Regions from separate parts of the Streptomyces capillispiralis genome, predicted to be linked through region 1. Evidence: riboswitches for the same ligand, from Rfam matches in the RefSeq annotation. Region 1 holds a riboswitch; each other region holds the start of a gene.
What was found. A riboswitch is a leader RNA that binds a small molecule or an ion and turns the genes downstream of it on or off. The one in region 1 is predicted to bind cobalamin.

Region 1 (4,390 bases):
TGATGGGCGTCGGCGGCGGCGAGGACACCAACTGGTTCATCAAGGACCTGCCGCTGCTGATCGCGTTCGGTGTGCTGGCGGCGTACACGTACTCGTCGGGGCTGCGGGCCCCCGCGCTGATCGCGTTCGTCAAGGACACGCTGATCTACCTCGTCATCGCGGTGGCGATCATCTACATCCCGATCAAGCTGGGCGGCTTCGACGAGATCTTCGCCTCCGCGCGGGAGGCGTACAGCGAGACCAACCCGGCCACGGGCGCGCCGCGCGGTGCGCTGGTGCCGGGCGAGGCGGGCCAGTGGACGTACGCCACGCTGGCGCTGGGCTCGGCGCTCGCGCTGTTCATGTACCCGCACTCGATCACCGCGACGCTGTCCTCGCGCAGCCGTGAGGTGATCCGCCGCAACACCACGATCCTGCCGCTGTACTCCCTGATGCTGGGTCTGCTGGCGCTGCTCGGCTTCATGGCGATCGCGGCCGGCGTGAAGGTCAGCAACGGCCAGCTGGCGATCCCGCAGCTGTTCGAGAACATGTTCCCGGACTGGTTCGCGGGCGTGGCCTTCGCGGCGATCGGCATCGGCGCGCTGGTGCCGGCGGCGATCATGTCGATCGCGGCGGCGAACCTGTTCACCCGCAACATCTACAAGGACTTCATCAAGCCGGACGCGACCCCGGCGCAGGAGACCAAGGTCTCCAAGATCGTCTCGCTGCTGGTGAAGGTGGGCGCGCTGGTCTTCGTCCTGACCATGGACAAGACGGTCGCGATCAACTTCCAGCTGCTCGGCGGCATCTGGATCCTGCAGACCTTCCCGGCGCTGGTGGGCGGCCTGTTCACCCGCTGGTTCCACCGCTGGGCGCTGATCGGCGGCTGGGCGGTCGGCATGATCTACGGCACGGTCGCCGCCTACGGGGTGGCCTCGCCCACGCAGAAGCACTTCGGCGGTTCGGCCAAGGAGATCCCGGGCATCGGCGAGATCGGCTACATCGGTCTCACCGCCTTCGTCATCAACGTCCTGGTGACGGTGGTCCTCACCTTCGTCATGCGGGCCGTCAAGGCGCCCGAGGGCGTCGACGAGACCAAGCCGCAGGACTACACGGCGGACGCGGGCGACCCCGGCGTCGAGGTGGAGCTCCCGCCGGCCACGGCGGGCAGCACGCACTGACCCCTCGCGGGCACCGGGCGACGGGCCGTCGGAGAAATCCGGCGGCCCGTCGTCGTACCCGTCCGGCACACTCCCCTCATGGACATCGTCATCCGGCCGGTGGTGGCCGGCGAGTACGGGGAACTGGGCGAGATCACCGCGCGGGCCTATCTGCTGGACGGGCTGCTGGACTTCGGGGAGAGCGACGCGTACCTGGACGTGCTCAGGGACGTGGCGGGGCGGGCGGCCGCCGCCGAGGTGCTGGTCGCCGTGGAGGGCGGGGCGCTGCTGGGCGGGGTGACCTTCGTGCCGGACGGCGGGCCGATGGCCGACATAGCCCGGCCCGGCGAGGCGGAGATCCGGATGCTCGCGGTCGCCCGCGCGGGCCGGGGGCGGGGCGCCGGGGAGGCCCTGGTGCGCGCCTGCGTCGACCGGGCGCGGGCCACCGAGGGCTGCGTACGGGTGGTGCTGTCGACCCAGCGCACCATGCGCTCCGCCCACCGCATCTACGAACGGCTGGGTTTCACCCGCACCCCCGCGCGCGACTGGAACCCCCTGCCGGAGCTGGACGACATCACTCTCCTCACCTATGAGTTGACGCTCTGAAAGCAGCGCGACACAACATATGGGGTTGTCGGCGACACCCGGCACAAGATGTATGCTCATGCTCGCTGTCGCCGCAGGGGAATCCGGTGCGAATCCGGAACTGTCCCGCAACGGTGTACCCATGCCCGCCCGCCTGCCGGAGCGCATGGGCGTCAGTCCGAGGACCTGCCGACAGTGCGCCCGGCCGTCCGGTCCGGGTGCCTGACGTCCGGGCCTCGTGGGATGGGCCGGTGGACGCGACGCCCCGTGCGCTCGTGTGCTGCCCCCTGCCCTCGTGAGGCCCCCTGCCGAGCGAGGGAGAGCCCCACGTGACCATCGCGCCAGCCGATCCGGCTTCAGCGACCGACGTGACCGAGGAGGGCGGCGGCCCCGGTGCCGCGCTGCTGCGCACCCTGACCGAGCTGACCGCCGACCTGCCCGACGCCGACCCCGGACGGGTCGCCGCCGCCGCGCTGCGCGGCCGGTCCGCCGGAGCCGACGAGGCGGAGCTGCGGGAGCTGGCCACCGAGGCCGCGGCCGGGCTGATCTCCGAGGACCCGGCCTACTCCCGGCTCGCCGCCCGCCTCCTGACCATCGGCATCCGCGCCGAGGCCGCCTCGCAGGGCGTCACGTCGTTCACCGGGTCCGTCGCGACCGGGCACCGCGAGGGTCTGATCGCCGACCGGACCGCCGCGTTCGTCCGGCTGCACGCGGACCGACTCGACGCGCTCGTCGACGAGTCGGCCGACGACCGCTTCGGCTACTTCGGCCTGCGCACCCTCTACAGCCGCTACCTGCTGCGCCACCCGGTCACCCGCAAGGTCGTCGAGACGCCCCAGCACTTCCTGCTGCGCGTCGCCGCCGGTCTCGCCGAGGACGACACCGCGCGCGCGGCGGACGAGGTCGCCGGGCTCTACGGCCTGATGAGCCGCCTGGACTACCTGCCCTCCTCCCCCACGCTGTTCAACTCCGGCACCCGGCACCCGCAGATGTCGTCCTGCTACCTCCTGGACTCCCCCAGGGACGAGCTGGACTCGATCTACGACCGCTACCACCAGGTCGCCCGTCTCTCCAAGCACGCCGGCGGCATCGGCATCGCCTACTCCCGCGTCCGCTCCCGGGGTTCGCTGATCCGCGGCACCAACGGGCACTCCAACGGCATCGTCCCGTTCCTGAAGACGCTGGACGCCTCGGTCGCCGCCGTGAACCAGGGCGGGCGGCGCAAGGGCGCGGCGGCGGTCTACCTGGAGACCTGGCACTCCGACATCGAGGAGTTCCTGGAGCTGCGCGACAACACCGGTGAGGACGCCCGCCGCACGCACAACCTGAACCTCGCGCACTGGGTGCCGGACGAGTTCATGCGCCGGGTGAACGCCGACGCGCCCTGGTCGCTGTTCTCCCCGGCGGACGTGCCCGAGCTGGTCGACCTGTGGGGCGAGGAGTTCGAGGCGGCGTACCGGGCGGCCGAGGCGAAGGGCCTGGCGCGGAAGACCCTCCCGGCCCGCGAGCTGTACGGCCGCATGATGCGCACCCTCGCGCAGACCGGCAACGGCTGGATGACCTTCAAGGACACCGCCAACCGCACCGCCAACCAGACGGCCGAGCCGGGTCACGTGATCCACTCGTCCAACCTGTGCACGGAGATCCTGGAGGTCACCGACGACGGGGAGACGGCGGTCTGCAACCTGGGCTCGGTCAACCTCGGCGCGTTCGTCGACCCGGCGGCCGGTGACATCGACTGGGAGCGGCTGGACGCGACCGTCCGCACGGCCGTCACCTTCCTCGACCGGGTCGTGGACATCAACTTCTACCCGACCGAGCAGGCGGGCCGCTCCAACGCCCGCTGGCGTCCGGTCGGCCTGGGCGCGATGGGGCTGCAGGACGTCTTCTTCCAGCTGCGCCTGCCCTTCGACTCGCCCGCGGCGAAGGCCCTGTCCACCAGGATCGCCGAGCGGATCATGCTCGCCGCCTACGAGGCCTCCGCCGACCTCGCCGAGCGGGACGGCCCGCTGCCCGCCTGGGAGAGGACCCGCACCGCCCGGGGCGTGCTGCACCCCGACCACTACGACACGGACCTGGCCTGGCCGGAGCGCTGGGCGGCGCTGCGGACCCGGATCGCCGCCGTCGGGATGCGCAACGCGCTGCTCCTGGCGATCGCGCCCACCGCCACGATCGCGTCGATCGCGGGCGTGTACGAGTGCATCGAGCCGCAGGTGTCCAACCTGTTCAAGCGCGAGACGCTGTCGGGTGAGTTCCTCCAGGTCAACTCGTACCTGGTGAACGACCTGAAGCGGCTCGGCGTGTGGGACGCGCGCACCCGTGAGGCGCTGCGCGAAGCGGGCGGCTCGGTGCAGGACTTCGCGTGGATCCCCGAGGAGGTGCGCGGGCTGTACCGCACGGCGTGGGAGATCCCGCAGCGCGGTCTGATCGACATGGCCGCCGCCCGCACCCCGTTCCTCGACCAGGCGCAGTCGCTGAACCTGTTCCTGGAGACGCCGACCATCGGCAAGCTCTCCTCGATGTACGCCTACGCCTGGAAGCAGGGCCTGAAGACCACGTACTACCTGCGCTCCCGCCCGGCGACCCGGATCGCCCGCGCGGCGCGCGCCACCACCGTGCCCGTCCAGCAGCCGGCCGATCCCGAGGCCGTCGCCTGCTCCCTTGAG
Region 2 (4,390 bases), 2.0 Mb from region 1:
CCGCTGAAATAGGGCTCGGCGAACAACCGTCCTCTCAGGTCCCGACCGGACGCCTCCGCCAGCGCCGCGTCGAGTTCGCCCTCGTCACGGACCAACCACACGTTCTGGCTTCCCGTGCCCGCGGTGTCCTTGAGCACGAGCGGCAGTCCCGCCTCCTTGAGCAGCAGCCCGCGTGGCTCGCGGTCCGGGTCGGCGTTCTCGACGGCCCTTGCGCGGGTGAGGCCCGCGCGGTGCAGTCTGTTGCGTACGGCGGCCTTGTCCCGGGTCAGTCGCAGTACGGCTGGATCGAGACCGGGCAGGCCGAGGCGTTCGGTGAGGGAGGCGCCGGCCAGGGTCCAGGTGTCGGTGGAACTGATCAGGCCGCGCAGCCCCGGGGTGCGCCGGAGCAGATCGGCGACCCGCTCCACGTCGAAGGTGTCGGTCACGACGACGTCGAGGGCGTCGGCGGGCAGCCGGTCCAGTTCGTAGGCGTAGTAGGCGGGGTCCCGGGTGAGGAGCAGCAGGCGCTCGCCGAGCCGGTCGGCCGCGCGGACCAGATGGCCGAGGCCGAAGGTCAGTGACTCCAGGCAGGCCACGGTCATGCCGCCCGCTCCTTCCAGTGGGCCGGGCAGGGAGTGCGCCGCCACGTCATTCTCGACCACGGCATGGTCATCTCCTCCGGACCGCGGACCTCGACGGGCTTCAGCGCGGCCGGATCCAGGGCCTCGGCGTGCCGGGCGAACACACGCTCCACGTAGCGGTGTCCGGTGTCGGCCCCTACCACCAGGTGCAGTCGGTCGGGGTGACGGCGGGCCTCGTACAGCGCCGTCAAGAAGCCGGCACCGGTGGACAGCCCGGCGAACACCGCGTGCTCGCGCAGCAGGGCGACCGCGCCGGACATGGCGTGGGTGAAGTCCAGCCAGTGCACGGTGTCGTAGAGATGGTGGCGGACGTTGTCGAAGACGATCGACGAGCCGATGCCGGCGATGATCGCCTCGGGATCGTGATGGTCCTGGCTGCCGAAGGTGACGCTCCCGAAGGGCTGGACGCCGACCAGACGCACCGAGGGGTCCGTAACGCGCAGGTGTTCCACGATGCCGCCGGTCGAGGCTCCGGAACCCACCCCGCCGACGACGGTCAGCGGTGTCGCCGGGAACTCCGCCGCGATCCGGTCGGCGACCTCTTGGTAGCCGAGGTAGTGGACGTCGTCGTGGTACTGGCGCATCCAGTGGTGCCCGGGATCCTCGGCGAGGATCTCGCGCACCCGCCGCACCCTCAGTTCCTGGTCGAGCCGGAGGTTTTGCGACGGTCTGACCTGTTCCACCGTAGCGCCGAGGATCTCCAGCTGAGCGAGGGTGGTGGCGTCGACAGTGGTGGACGCGACGATGCGGCACCGCATGCCGTAGCGGTGGCAGGCCAGTGCGAGGGCGTAGGCGTAGATGCCGCTGGAGCTGTCGATCAGGGTCTGGCCCGGACGGACCGTGCCCCGTTCCAGCAGATGACGGACGGCGGCCAGGGCCGAGTAGATCTTCATCGACTCGAACCGCAGCAGGACCAGGCCGTCGGTGAGCCGGACGAGGTCCGGGACTTTCAGGGCGTCGGCGATGTGGGGGTGGATCACCCGTAGCCTCCTTGGGCGAAGGTGCACTGGTGGCCGAGCGAGTGGAGGAACGCGGAGAGTTCGGACTTGACCTCGGCCGGTGGGCGTGAGGCGAAGAGATAGCCGGCCAGGCAGCCGGTGTGGGCGACGAAGATGCCGTCGGCACCGAACCGTTCACGATGGGCTCGCAGGCTGCCGAAGGTCGCCTTGGGCAGTACCTCCTGGGACAACGCGGCGCTGACCGTCGCGGCACGCGCTACGGCGGCCGGGTCGCCCGAATCGAAGCCCTTCACCAGATCGGTCAGGCACCGCTGGTACTCCTCGCTGCGGCGCCGGTAGTGGTCCAGCAGCAGGGGAGTGACGGCGGCGGTGTCCACCGTGCCGGGTTCCGTGACGTAGGCGGTGTGGAAGCCGATGTCCGGGCCCAGTCGCCGCACCACCCGGTGCCGGCCGCTGAGGTACAGGGCGAACTCGTCGAGGAAGACGCTGTCGGCGCGCTCGATGCCCGCCAGGACGCCGAGGACCACGTCCGTGTCGTACGGCAGGGAGAAGACACGGAACAGGCAGCGCAGCGTCGCCACGATGTCCGCCGTGGAACTGGCCATCCCCACGCCCACCGGCAGTTCGGAGTGGGTGTGCCAGTCGCCCGGTGGCAGGGTGAGGCCGTAGTGGTCCAGGAAGAGCCGGGCCGCTGTCGCCGACTTCTCACCGAGTGCCGACGGACGCGGCGAGCCGGCCGTCGTCCTCGGTGTGAAGTACACCCAGGAGTGACGGTCCACGGGGAAGGACACCACCGCGATCTCAGGATCGGTGCCCGCTCGCAACGGGCCCTGGTACAACTCGCCCAGAGTGCCGTGGCAGACACCGGACACCGTGCCGCCGGACACGCCCGGTTCCTGGAGGACGCCCGCGACGGGTTGGAGAATCGTCGGCCCCGGTCCGTCGGACGACACGTCGCCCCGGGGTCGGTACGGCCGACGCGAACCGGCTGGGTCCCGCACACCATCCTCCTCCGTACCGGGCCTTGAACACCGACAGGGAAGGAGGCGCAGCCACACGCACGACGGACGACCGCCCGTACCGCCGACCCGGTCCACGAGGTCACGAGCACAGCCCGCGCGGGACGCGGGCGCAGTGGCAGGTCCTCGGACTCGCGGGCACGTCCGCCGAAAGGGCCGACACCTACCGGCCGTCTCTTCCCCGGCCCTGACGTGGACCCCGTGACATCGACGGCTTTCGTTCCCACTCACCGCTGTGGGACAGCCCCGGATTCGCACCGGGTTCCCTCTTGTGCCGCGCCACCGGGCGTCCGGGTGGACGGGAGGCGCGAACCGACTGCGTGCATCAGCGTAGAGGCGCTCGTATTCCTGCGACAGTGGGGCTTCGGCGGTTGTCTTGAATGTGGAGGGGAGGCGGAGACCAGGTGTGCCCCGTGCGGTTCCCGTGGTGGCTCTGGCCGGATAACGCCTCTGAGGATCACTGCCCCGTCAGTCAGACTTGTTGCCTCACGCCACATGCGCACCGTTGCTGCGGTGGCCCGTGCCCGGAGGCCCCTGATGACGTCAGACGCGAGGCCGGACGAAGACGGGGCAACAGCCCCGCCCGAACGGCGACAGCCTCCCGGTGACCGCGTCGCGCTGCGCGGCGACCTGCGGGCCGCCCTGCCCGACGCCACCGCGGCGATGGTGGTCACGGCGCTCGTGTTCGCGTTCCTGTGGGCGCGCATGGAGTCCGGCGCGTCGGACACGGTCGCGGTCATGCCGTTCATGGACGACCCCGGCACCTACTGGATGTACCTGCTCAGTCAGGCGTTCGGGTGGTCGGGCCTGCTGTGGGCCTGGGGCACGGTCATGCTCGGTCTGCTGCTGTCGGGGCCGCGCCCCGCCCGGCTGCCGGTCTCCCGGCAGGTGCTGGAGCGCTGGCACCGCACCACGAGCCTGACGACGACGGCGCTGATGTTCGCCCACGCGCTGATGTTCGCGGCGGAACTCGTGCGCTACGAGACGAAGGTGGACTGGGCGGAACGGTTGTGGGTGGCCTTCGCCGACAGCTTCGTGCCCGGTTGGTACGACTCCGGGACCGGCCGGATCGCCATCCCGATCGGCCAGGGTGCCCTGTACCTGGCGATTCCGCTGGGACTGTTGTTCTACGTCCGGCACCGCATCGGAGCGAACACCTGGCGACGGCTGCACCGTTTCGTGATCGTCGTCTACGTGCTCAGCGTGTGGCACACCCTGCTGTACGGAACCAACGTCTGGTACGGGGAGTGGCCGCGCACCGTGCTGTGGCTACTGCAACTCCCGGTCGGGGTACTGCTGTTGCTGCGTCTGCTGAGACCTGCCCGGCGGGCCGAACGGCTGGGTGCGCCGAAGGGCGGCGTGGGCGCGGCCCGTCCGGCCTGGTGGGCGCGCGCGGCAGGACGGGCCGCCGTCGCAGCCGTGCTTGTCGGGCTGGTCATCGTGGTGGTGTCCGGCCGTGACGGCGGACGGGACCGTCCGACTCATCCGCCCGCGACGGCCCCCCACACCCAGGAGACGGACTGACGACCGGCACGGCGTCCCGGGAGGGGATGCTGGCCGACGACAGGGCTTCCTGGATCTCCGCCCTGCTCCGCTCCTCGTAGCCGGCCGTGTCGATCCGCCCGGAGCGCGGGTCGGCGCGGGCGGTGCGCAGTTCGCCGGTCTGCGGTAAGGAGCCGATGCTCGTGGTCGGCAGCAGTATCAGCCCGAGGTGGGCGCGCTGGGCGGTGGCGCGCTCCGCATACAAGGCAGGGCCGTCCGCCTGATAGGTACGCCGACCCGCCCCCGAGGC
Region 3 (4,390 bases), 2.0 Mb from region 1:
GGGCGGTCAGGGAGACGTCACGCACCAGGTGACGGGCTCCGGCGCTGAGCGTGACGCCGTCGACGCTCAGTTCGGTCGCGGTCATGCCACTCCTCGGTCGGTGCCGCGCCGGGCGTCCCGGCGCATCAGCCACAGGAAGAACGGCCCGCCGCACAGGGCCGTGAGTACGCCGACGGGTATCTCCATCGGCGCGGCGATCGTCCGCGCGGCGATGTCGGCCCAGATGAGGAAGACCGCTCCGCCGAGTGCCGCCGTCGGCAGGACCCGGCGGTGGTCGCCGCCGACGAACAGGCGCACGATGTGCGGCATCATCAGGCCGACGAAGCCGATGGGTCCGGCCGCCGCGACCAGCACGCCCGTGACGAGGGAGAGCACGACGAACAGACGAGCACGGAACCGGGCCACGTCCAGACCCATCGTGGTCGCCGCCTCCTCGCCGGCCAGCAGCAGGTTCAGGTTGCGGGCCTGCGCCATGAGGACGCCGACACCGAGCAGCAGGGCCGTGCTCGGCAGCCACAGGGTGCCCCAGTTGACCCCGCCGAGGCCGCCGAGGGTCCAGGCGAGAACCGCGCGGGCCTCGTTGCCCCGGTCGGTGGTGAGCAGCAGCAGATCGAGGACCGCGGTGAGTACCGCCGCGATCGCCACCCCGGACAGCACCAGCCGTGCCGAGGTGATGCGGCCGCCGGTGCGGGCGGTGGCGTACACGAGCAGGAGCGCGCCCAGGGCGCCCACGAAGGCGGCCACCGACAGGGAGGCCGGCCCGAAGAGGGTGACCCCGAACACGATCACGGAGACCGCGCCGAGGGACGCCCCGGAGGAGACGCCGAGCAGGTACGGCTCGGCGAGCGGGTTGCGCACCAGGGCCTGCAACGCGGTACCGATCACCGCCAGACCGGCCCCGGTGACCGCACCGAGCAGCACCCGCGGCGCCCGCACGTCCACCACAATGGTCTCCCGGGCCCGCGACCAGTCCGGATCCTGCCAGTCGGCACCCAGCGCGTGCGTCACGATGCCCCACACCTGGCCGGGCGGCACCTGGACGGAGCCGATGGCGAGGCCGGCCGTGGCGGAGACGACGAGCAGAGCGGCGAGTACGAGCAGCGTGACCGCCGGCCTCGTACGGCCCGCCCCGGGCCCGGTGGTCTTGTGCGGCTGAACCGTCCGCTCGGTGGACGCGCCGGTGGCGGCCTGGGTCACCGGAAGCTCTCGGGGTGCAGCCCGCGGGCCAGGTCCTCGACCGCGTAGGCCGAGCGGATGCCGACCAGGGTGGCGGTCAGCGGCAGGACGACGAACCGCTTGTTCCTGATGGCGGGTACGTCGGCGAGCGCGGGCTGGGAGAGCAGGAACTTCTTCTTCTCCCCCACGCTTCCGGCGCCGGCGTAGTCGTAGATGGCGATGACCTCCGGCTTGCGCTCGACGACCTGCTCCCAGGAGACGTCACCGAAGACGTCGTCGAGGTCGGTGAAGACGTTCTCGCCGCCGGCCAGCCGGATCAGCTCGGTGCCCAGGCTCTTGCCGCCCGCGGTGAAGGCGCTCTTGTCGCCGCTGTCGTAGACGAAGACGGGCAGCTCGGGCTCGCCCTCGACCGTGGCGGCGGCTTTGCCGACGCGGTCCTCGAGGTCGGCGACCAGTTCGTCGGCCCGGTCCGGGACGCCGAAGATCTTGCCGATGGTGCGGATCTCGTCGTAGGTGTCCTTCATCGTCACCGTCTTCTCGCCGCAGTACTCGCGGTTGAGGTAGCTGTCGATGCCGGCGTCGGCGAACGCCTTGCGGGAGCGGCCCTCCTTCTCGTCGAAGGCGCTGCCGTAGCCGCCGTAGACGAGGTCGGGTTCGGCGTCCAGGACGGTCTCGAAGGACGGTTCCCTCTCCGCCAGTTCCGGTACGGACTCGTAGTCCTTCTTCAGCTCGGGCAGGACGGCGGAGTCGGGGAAGGCCGTTCCGGCCATGCGGTCCTTCAGACCGAGGGCGAGCATGAGCTCCGCCGGGTGCTGGTGGATGGTGACCACCCGCGACGGCGGCTTGTCGTACGTCGTCTTCACGCCGCAGTTGTCGATGGTGACCGGGAAGCCCTCGGGCGCGGCCGCGGTGGCCTCTGCGTCGGCGCCGCTCTCGTCGGACGCACCGCAGCCGGTGGTCAGCAGCACGGACGAGAGAACCATGGCAGCGGCCGTGGAACGAAGGAACCCGCGCGTGCGGGCAGGGGTGAACAATTGGGACACGTGAAGCCTCCTGGAGTCCGCGCTCCTCGGATCGGGCCCGCGACGGACCAGTGTCCTGACTCCCGGATCGACGTTCCCTCCGCCTTCCCGCGCACAGCGCAGTGGCATGTCGGAGGGGCGCTCCCCGGTCACAGTGGCGGGACCGTGCCGGATTCGCACCGGCTTCCTGTCTCCCGTCGCGGCGATGACCAGGTGATCCTACGGCTTCCCGAGCCGACGGCACATGGGCGTGCGGACCCGGCCGCACGCCCCGCCTTTCCTCACGCCTCGCGCACAGCCCGAAGGACGAGCCGCTCGGCACTCTCGTCGTAGGGGCGCCCGTCGAACCCGCCGAAGACCTGCACGCGGCCGAACCCCGCCTCCTCGGCCATCCGCCGCAGCTCCACCGCGCTGTACACGAACCACGTCAAGGTGGCCCGCGTCACCCGCTCGCCCCGGACCAGCACCCACTCGCTGCGCAGCCGCGCCCACTCGTCCAGCACGGTGTCGGTCTGCACCATCACGTCGTCGCCCCGCCGCACCACCTTGGGCGGGGTGACCCTGCGGGCCAGGAGCTCCTTCCCGGCGAGGTCGAGGACGAGGGTGCCGCCGGGTGCCAGGCAGGTGTACATGGTGCGCAGCACGCGCGCGTTGTCGGCGGGGTCCTCGAAGTACCCGAAGGAGGTGAACATGTTGAGGACGACGTCGAAGCCGCCCGGTGCCTCGTACTCGCGGGCGTCGGCCCGCACGTACGTCACCTCGACACCGGCGTCGGCCGATCGCTTGTGTGCCCGGTCCAGCATGGCCGGGCTCAGGTCCACTCCGGTCACGCGGTGACCGCGGCGGGCGAGCGGCACGGTGAACACCCCCGGCCCGCAGCACAGGTCCAGCACGCGCGACCCCTGTGGGAAGACCAGCAGGGGGGAGTTGTCGAGCAGTTCACCGGCCTGCTCGTAGCGCTGCTCGGAGAAGAGGAAGTCGTGGAACTCGGTCCAGAAGTCATCGTCCTGGAATCCGCCCGTCCGTGTCATCGCGCGTCAGTGCTCCTTCATGGTCGCCGTCGGGGACAGGACGCCGCGCCGTGCGACGGCGCAGCACCAGCAGAAGAGGGGGAAGCAACAGACACTGGGCGGCTGCCAGCAGCCAGAACCAGCCGGTGTGTCCGGCCCGTTCGCCGAGGCCGTACAACTGCCCGCCCAGCATGCCGCTCGCGCAGGCGCCCAGGCCCGCGGCCAGCCGCTGCTGGCCGAAGACCACGGCGTCGGAGCGAGGGCTGCGGCGCAGCGCCTCCAGGTCGTTCTTGAGGAACAGCACGATGTCGCCCAGCGTGATCAGCGCCCCGCCCATGAGCAGCGCCGCCCGCGTACCGGCCGCCAGCACGGCCAGGCCCGCCGCCAGGCCCGTGAAGCCGACCGCGAGGGCGACGGCGTACGGCATGCGCCGGATCAGGCCGGAAGCGAGCGGCTGTACGACGATGACCAGCGTGAAGCAGAGCAGCAGCACCACGCTGTAGAACGCGCTGGAGGCGCGCTCGACGGCGTACACCGCCAGGAAGTGCTGGAAGTGGAAGTAGAGGTAGAAGGCCAGCGCGTTGGCGGCGAACGGCAGGAGTGCCACGCCGGCCAGGAGGCTCGGTCGGGCCGTATCCTTGGCTTCGGCGGGGTGCGTTCCGTCGGTTCCGGGCAGCCGTGCGTGTCCCGCCGTGACCGCGAGGAACAACGTCGTGACGGCCGCGAACAGCCAGCCGGGCGAGGACAGGACGAACGGTCCGGCGATGAGCGGGCCCACAGCCATGCCGGCGTTGAGTGCCGCGTTGCCCGCCGACAGGAACGCCGGGCGGCGCTCGTCGTCGACGCCGTGCACCAGGTACGCCTTGTTCGCGGGCAGGTAGAGCGCGGCACCGCAGCACGTCAGGACCAGCGCCCAGATCGCGAGGGGCGGCCAGCGCAGGGCCGGCAGGAGCCCGGCGAAACCGGCGGTGCGTAGGGCGAGTGCCCACAGCATCGTGCGGCGCAGTCCGATCCGGTCCGCGAGGGCGCCGCCGACGATGCCGCCGGAGAACTGCACGAGGGACGCCACGGCCAGGACGACCCCGACTGTGCCGAGCCCCATCCCGAGCCGTTCGTGGAGGAACACCGACATGAACGGCAGGACCATGAAGCTGCCGAGCGGGATGAGGAACGAGCTGAGCA
Region 4 (4,390 bases), 1.0 Mb from region 1:
TCCAGGGTCTCCTGGTCGGCGCCGAGCGCGGCGGTGCCGGCGTAGGCCTTGACGGGGTCGAAGGGGGAGGCGGCGGCCACGGCGAACACGCCGAAGGTGACGACGAGGAGGACGGGCACGGCGAACAGGGCCCGCCGTGCCGTCAGTCGTGCCATCGCCGCCCAGGGCAGGGGTGTCATGCGCGGGGCTGCCAGTCCTCGGCGTTCCACCAGGGGCCGCTGGCGAAGCCGTGCTCGTGCGGTTCGGTCTGGGTGGTCAGGCCCTCCCAGCGGTCGGCGAGGACGTAGAGGTGGTCGATGTGGGTGAGGACGGTGTAGCCGGGGTTCTTCACCAGTTCGCGCTGGAGCGTGTCGTAGGCGGCCTCGCGGGCCTTGGCGTCCTGGGCGCGGCGGCCGGTGTCGAGGGCCCGGTCGACGGCCGGGTTGTCGTAGCGGGCCATGTTGTTGAAGCCGTCGCCGGCGAGGGAGGAGTGCAGCAGGGTGTAGAGGCCGAAGTCGGGGTCGCCGGTGCTGCCGAAGCCGGCGAGCACGGCGTCGTGCTTCATCCGGGGTTCGATGACCTCCCAGGTGGCGCTCTCCACGCGGACGTCGATGCCGGCCTCCTTGGCGTCGGAGGCGTAGGCGAGGGCGTGGTCCTGGCGGACCTTGTCGCCGGAGGGGTAGTAGAGGGTGAACCGGGCGGGGCGGTTGGCCTTGGCGCGGACGCCGTCCTTGCCGGGCTTCCAGCCCGCCGCGTCGAGGATCCTGCCGGCCTCGGCGAGGTCCCGGGGGCGTTCGATGCCGTCGGCGAACCAGGGGTCGTCGACGGGCAGCGGTCCGTAGGCGGGGCGGCCGGCGCCGTCGAGGATCTTGTCGACCATGGCCTCGCGGTCCACTGCGAGGTCGAGGGCGCGGCGGATCGCGGTGTCGCCGGTGACCGGGTCGCCGGTGGGCAGGGTGACGGCGCGGAAGTCGTAGGAGGTCGCCCGGTAGGTCTTCTTGTCGTCGTCGCCCTTGAAGGTGGCGGCGAGGTTGGGCGGGAGGGTCGCTCCGTCGAGGTCGCCGGAGCGCAGCCGGGTGGCGCGGACGTCGTCGTCGGCGATGATCGCCATGGTGAGCTTTTTCACCTTCGGCGCGCCGCCCCAGTAGTCCGGATTGGCCTTGAAGGTGAGCTTTTCGCCCTTGCTCCAGCCGGTGAGGACGTACGGTCCGGTGCCGACCGGCTTCGTGTTGAAGGAGCCGGTGTTGGGGTCCTGTCCGCCGGCGACGTGCTCGGGGACGATGGGCAGGACCGTGCGGGCGGCGAAGGCCGCGTAGGGGTGGTCGAGGGTGAAGACGACCTTGCCGTCGCCCTCCGCCCGGACCTCGTCGATGACGTCCAGTTCGCTCCGGGCGGTGTTGTTCGTCCGGTCGTCCAGCACGGTGCGGTAGGTGAAGACCACGTCGTCGGCGGTGAGCGGTTCGCCGTCGCTGAACCTCACGCCCTCGCGCAGGGTGTACGTGTAGGTGCGGCCGCCGTCGGTGACCTCGGGGAGCGCCTTCGCCAGCGCGGGCTTCAGTTCCATGGCGGCGTCGCGGGCGAGGAGGCCGTCGAAGATCTTGGAGTTGCCGTCCTTGCCGTAGCCGAGCAGGGGGCTGAGGGTGTCCGGTTCGGACGGGACCCCGATCACGACGGATGCGGCGGACGCGCCGCCGTCCTCGCCGCCGCCGCCCGGCGCCGAGCAGGCGGCGACGGCGCCGGCCATGGCCATCGCCGCGGCGGCACCCCGTATTCGTCGGGTCGTCATCGGTCCTCACATCCCTGATGCCTGAAAATCGTTGTTGCATATTAAGTGCAGCAAGGCTCTACCCAGGACGGCGGCCCCTCAGTCCACGGCCTCGACGGACGGCGCCGCCCGTGTCAAGTGCGCAGGTGTGCGCCGGGGTGCGAGCCGTCGGGCGCTGTCCGCGCGCCCCCGTGGCCGCTTGTCACCGGACCGGAACCGGCACTACTGTCGCCACGCCTTGGTGACGGGAAATCGGTGCGATACCGGTGCGGCCCTCGCCACTGTGATCGGGAAGTCCGGCTCCAGTCCTCACGGACGGCCACTGGGTCCTTCGGGACCCGGGAAGGCGGAGCACGGGCGGTGGTACCCGTCAGCCAGGAGACCGGCCAAGGCGCGTCAACCATCCACGAGGTGCTGGAGAGGGTCTGCTGAGCCATGCACATAGCCGAGGGTTTTCTGCCGCCGGCGCACGCGGTCGCCTGGGGCGCCGCGTCGGCGCCGTTCGTCGTCCACGGAGCCCGGTCACTCGTCCGTGACATCAGGGAACGGCCCGAGAGCACCCTGCTGCTGGGCGCGTCGGGAGCGTTCACGTTCGTGCTGTCCGCGCTGAAGCTGCCGTCCGTCACCGGCAGTTGCTCCCACCCCACCGGCACGGGGCTCGGCGCGATCCTGTTCCGGCCGCCGGCCATGGCGGTGCTGGGCACCATCACCCTGCTGTTCCAGGCGCTGCTGCTCGCCCACGGCGGGCTGACCACGCTGGGCGCCAACGTCTTCTCGATGGCGGTCGCCGGTCCCTGGGCCGGGTACGGCGTCTACCGGCTGCTGCGCCGGTACGGCGTGCCGCTGATGCCGGCGGTGTTCTCCGGCGCGTTCGTCGCCGACCTGGCGACCTACTGCGTGACCAGTGTGCAGCTGGCGCTCGCCTTCCCCGACCCGGGCAGTGGATTCCTGGGCGCGCTCGGCAAGTTCGGCTCCATCTTCGCCGTCACCCAGATCCCGCTCGCGGTGAGCGAGGGCCTGCTGACCGTGCTGGTGATGCGCATGCTGGTGCAGTCGAGCAAGGGGGAGCTGACCCGGCTCGGGGTGCTGGTGACCTCGGCGGCCGGACGGACGACGGCCGACTCGACGGGGGCGGTGACCCGATGAGCCGCAACGCCAGGATCAACACCCTGCTGCTGGTGCTCGTGGCCGCGCTCGCGGTGCTGCCGCTCGCGCTCGGACTGGGCGACCACAAGGAGGAGCCGTTCGCGGGCGCGGACGCCGAGGCGGAGACGGCGATCACCGAGATCGACCCGGACTACGAGCCGTGGTTCTCGCCCCTGTACGAACCGCCGTCCGGGGAGATCGAGTCGGCGCTGTTCGCCCTCCAGGCGGCGATCGGCGCGGGCGTCCTCGCGTACTACTTCGGGGTGCGGCGCGGACGGCGGCAGGGCGAGGCGCGGGCACGCGCGCGGAGGGAGGAAGGACCGGGGCCCGACGCCGGGGCCGGTGAGGCCGGGGCCGGGGCCGGTGAGGCCGGGGCCGGGGCCGGCGGGGGCGTGGGCGGCGGGGCCGCGTCCCGGCGGGGGGACTGAGCCCCCCGTGCTGCCGATCGACGCGGCGGCCCACAGCAGCCGCTGGCGCCACCGTCATCCCGTGGACAAGGCCGTGCTGGGACTCGGGCTCACCCTGCTCGCGATCTCGCTGCCGCCCTGGCCGGGCGCGGCCCTGGTGCTGGTCACCGCGCTCGCGGTGCTGCTCGGCCCGGCGGGCGTGCCGGGCCGGCGGCTGTGGCGCGCCTACCGGGTGCCGCTGGGCTTCTGCCTGACCGGGGCGCTCCCGCTGCTGGTGCGGGTGGGCGGGCCGGACGGGTTCGTGTCCTGGGCCGCGGACGGGCCGCCGCGCGCCGGGGAGCTGCTGCTGCGCACGTCGGCGGCCTCCCTCGGCGTCCTGCTGTTCGCGTTCACCACCCCCATGTCCGACCTGCTGCCCCGCCTGGTCCGCGCCGGGGTGCCCGCGCCGCTCGTCGACGTGGCGCTGGTGACGTACCGGATGAGTTTCCTACTGCTCGACTCGGTGCGCCGGATCCGGCAGGCGCAGGCGGCCCGGCTCGGGCACACCACCCGGGCGGCGGCCTGGCGGTCCCTCGGCGGGCTCGGCGCGACCGCGTTCGTCCGGTCCTTCGACCGGGCGGCACGGTTGCAGAACGGGCTCGCCGGGCGCGGCTACGACGGCACCCTGCGCGTGCTGGTGCCCGAGGCCCGTGTCTCCGTCCGGTTCGCGGCGCTGAGCGTGGCGCTGCTGGCGGCGCTGGCCGCCCTGACCCTCGTACTGGAAAGGCCGTTGTCGTGAGCGAGTCCGTCCTGGTGGCCCTGCGGGGCGCGTCCTTCGCGTACGAGGACGGCCCTGCCGTGCTCAGCGGCCTGGACTTCGAGGTGCGCGAGGGGCGTGCGCTGGCCCTGCTCGGGCGCAACGGCAGCGGGAAGACGACGCTGATGCGGCTGCTGAGCGGTGGACTGCGGCCGAGCGGAGGCGAGTTGACCGTCGAGGGGCGGGCGGTGCGCTACGACCGCAGAGGGCTGACGGCGCTGCGCACCACCGTACAACTGGTGGTGCAGGACCCCGACGACCAGTTGTTCGCCGCGTCGGTCGGCCAGGACGTGTCGT

Region 2: another riboswitch for cobalamin. It lies ahead of FHX78_RS02675 (GHMP family kinase ATP-binding protein); the one in region 1 lies ahead of FHX78_RS11345 (ribonucleoside-diphosphate reductase subunit alpha).
Region 3: another riboswitch for cobalamin. It lies ahead of FHX78_RS02700 (ABC transporter substrate-binding protein); the one in region 1 lies ahead of FHX78_RS11345 (ribonucleoside-diphosphate reductase subunit alpha).
Region 4: another riboswitch for cobalamin. It lies ahead of FHX78_RS07170 (energy-coupling factor ABC transporter permease); the one in region 1 lies ahead of FHX78_RS11345 (ribonucleoside-diphosphate reductase subunit alpha).

The regions. Positions count from the first base shown of each region.
Region 1 covers NZ_VIWV01000001.1:2,760,485-2,764,874, forward strand. The annotation lists gene mctP (monocarboxylate uptake permease MctP) at 1-1,160, shown strand, start outside; gene FHX78_RS11340 (GNAT family N-acetyltransferase) at 1,239-1,745, shown strand; cobalamin riboswitch at 1,758-1,932, shown strand; gene FHX78_RS11345 (ribonucleoside-diphosphate reductase subunit alpha) at 2,054-4,390, shown strand, end outside.
Region 2 covers NZ_VIWV01000001.1:714,182-718,571, reverse strand. The annotation lists gene FHX78_RS02685 (ATP-grasp domain-containing protein) at 1-581, opposite strand, end outside; gene FHX78_RS02680 (cysteine synthase family protein) at 578-1,600, opposite strand; gene FHX78_RS02675 (GHMP family kinase ATP-binding protein) at 1,597-2,466, opposite strand; cobalamin riboswitch at 2,712-2,883, opposite strand; gene FHX78_RS02670 (ferric reductase-like transmembrane domain-containing protein) at 3,136-4,122, shown strand; partial or broken gene FHX78_RS02665 (hypothetical protein) at 4,160-4,342, opposite strand.
Region 3 covers NZ_VIWV01000001.1:719,301-723,690, reverse strand. The annotation lists gene FHX78_RS02710 (ABC transporter ATP-binding protein) at 1-85, opposite strand, end outside; gene FHX78_RS02705 (FecCD family ABC transporter permease) at 82-1,197, opposite strand; gene FHX78_RS02700 (ABC transporter substrate-binding protein) at 1,194-2,159, opposite strand; cobalamin riboswitch at 2,268-2,388, opposite strand; gene FHX78_RS02695 (class I SAM-dependent methyltransferase) at 2,480-3,229, opposite strand; gene FHX78_RS02690 (MFS transporter) at 3,198-4,390, opposite strand, start outside.
Region 4 covers NZ_VIWV01000001.1:1,763,922-1,768,311, forward strand. The annotation lists gene FHX78_RS07160 (ABC transporter permease) at 1-155, opposite strand, end outside; gene FHX78_RS07165 (ABC transporter substrate-binding protein) at 176-1,765, opposite strand; cobalamin riboswitch at 1,967-2,149, shown strand; gene FHX78_RS07170 (energy-coupling factor ABC transporter permease) at 2,180-2,890, shown strand; gene FHX78_RS07175 (energy-coupling factor ABC transporter substrate-binding protein) at 2,887-3,318, shown strand; gene cbiQ (cobalt ECF transporter T component CbiQ) at 3,326-4,075, shown strand; gene FHX78_RS07185 (energy-coupling factor ABC transporter ATP-binding protein) at 4,072-4,390, shown strand, end outside.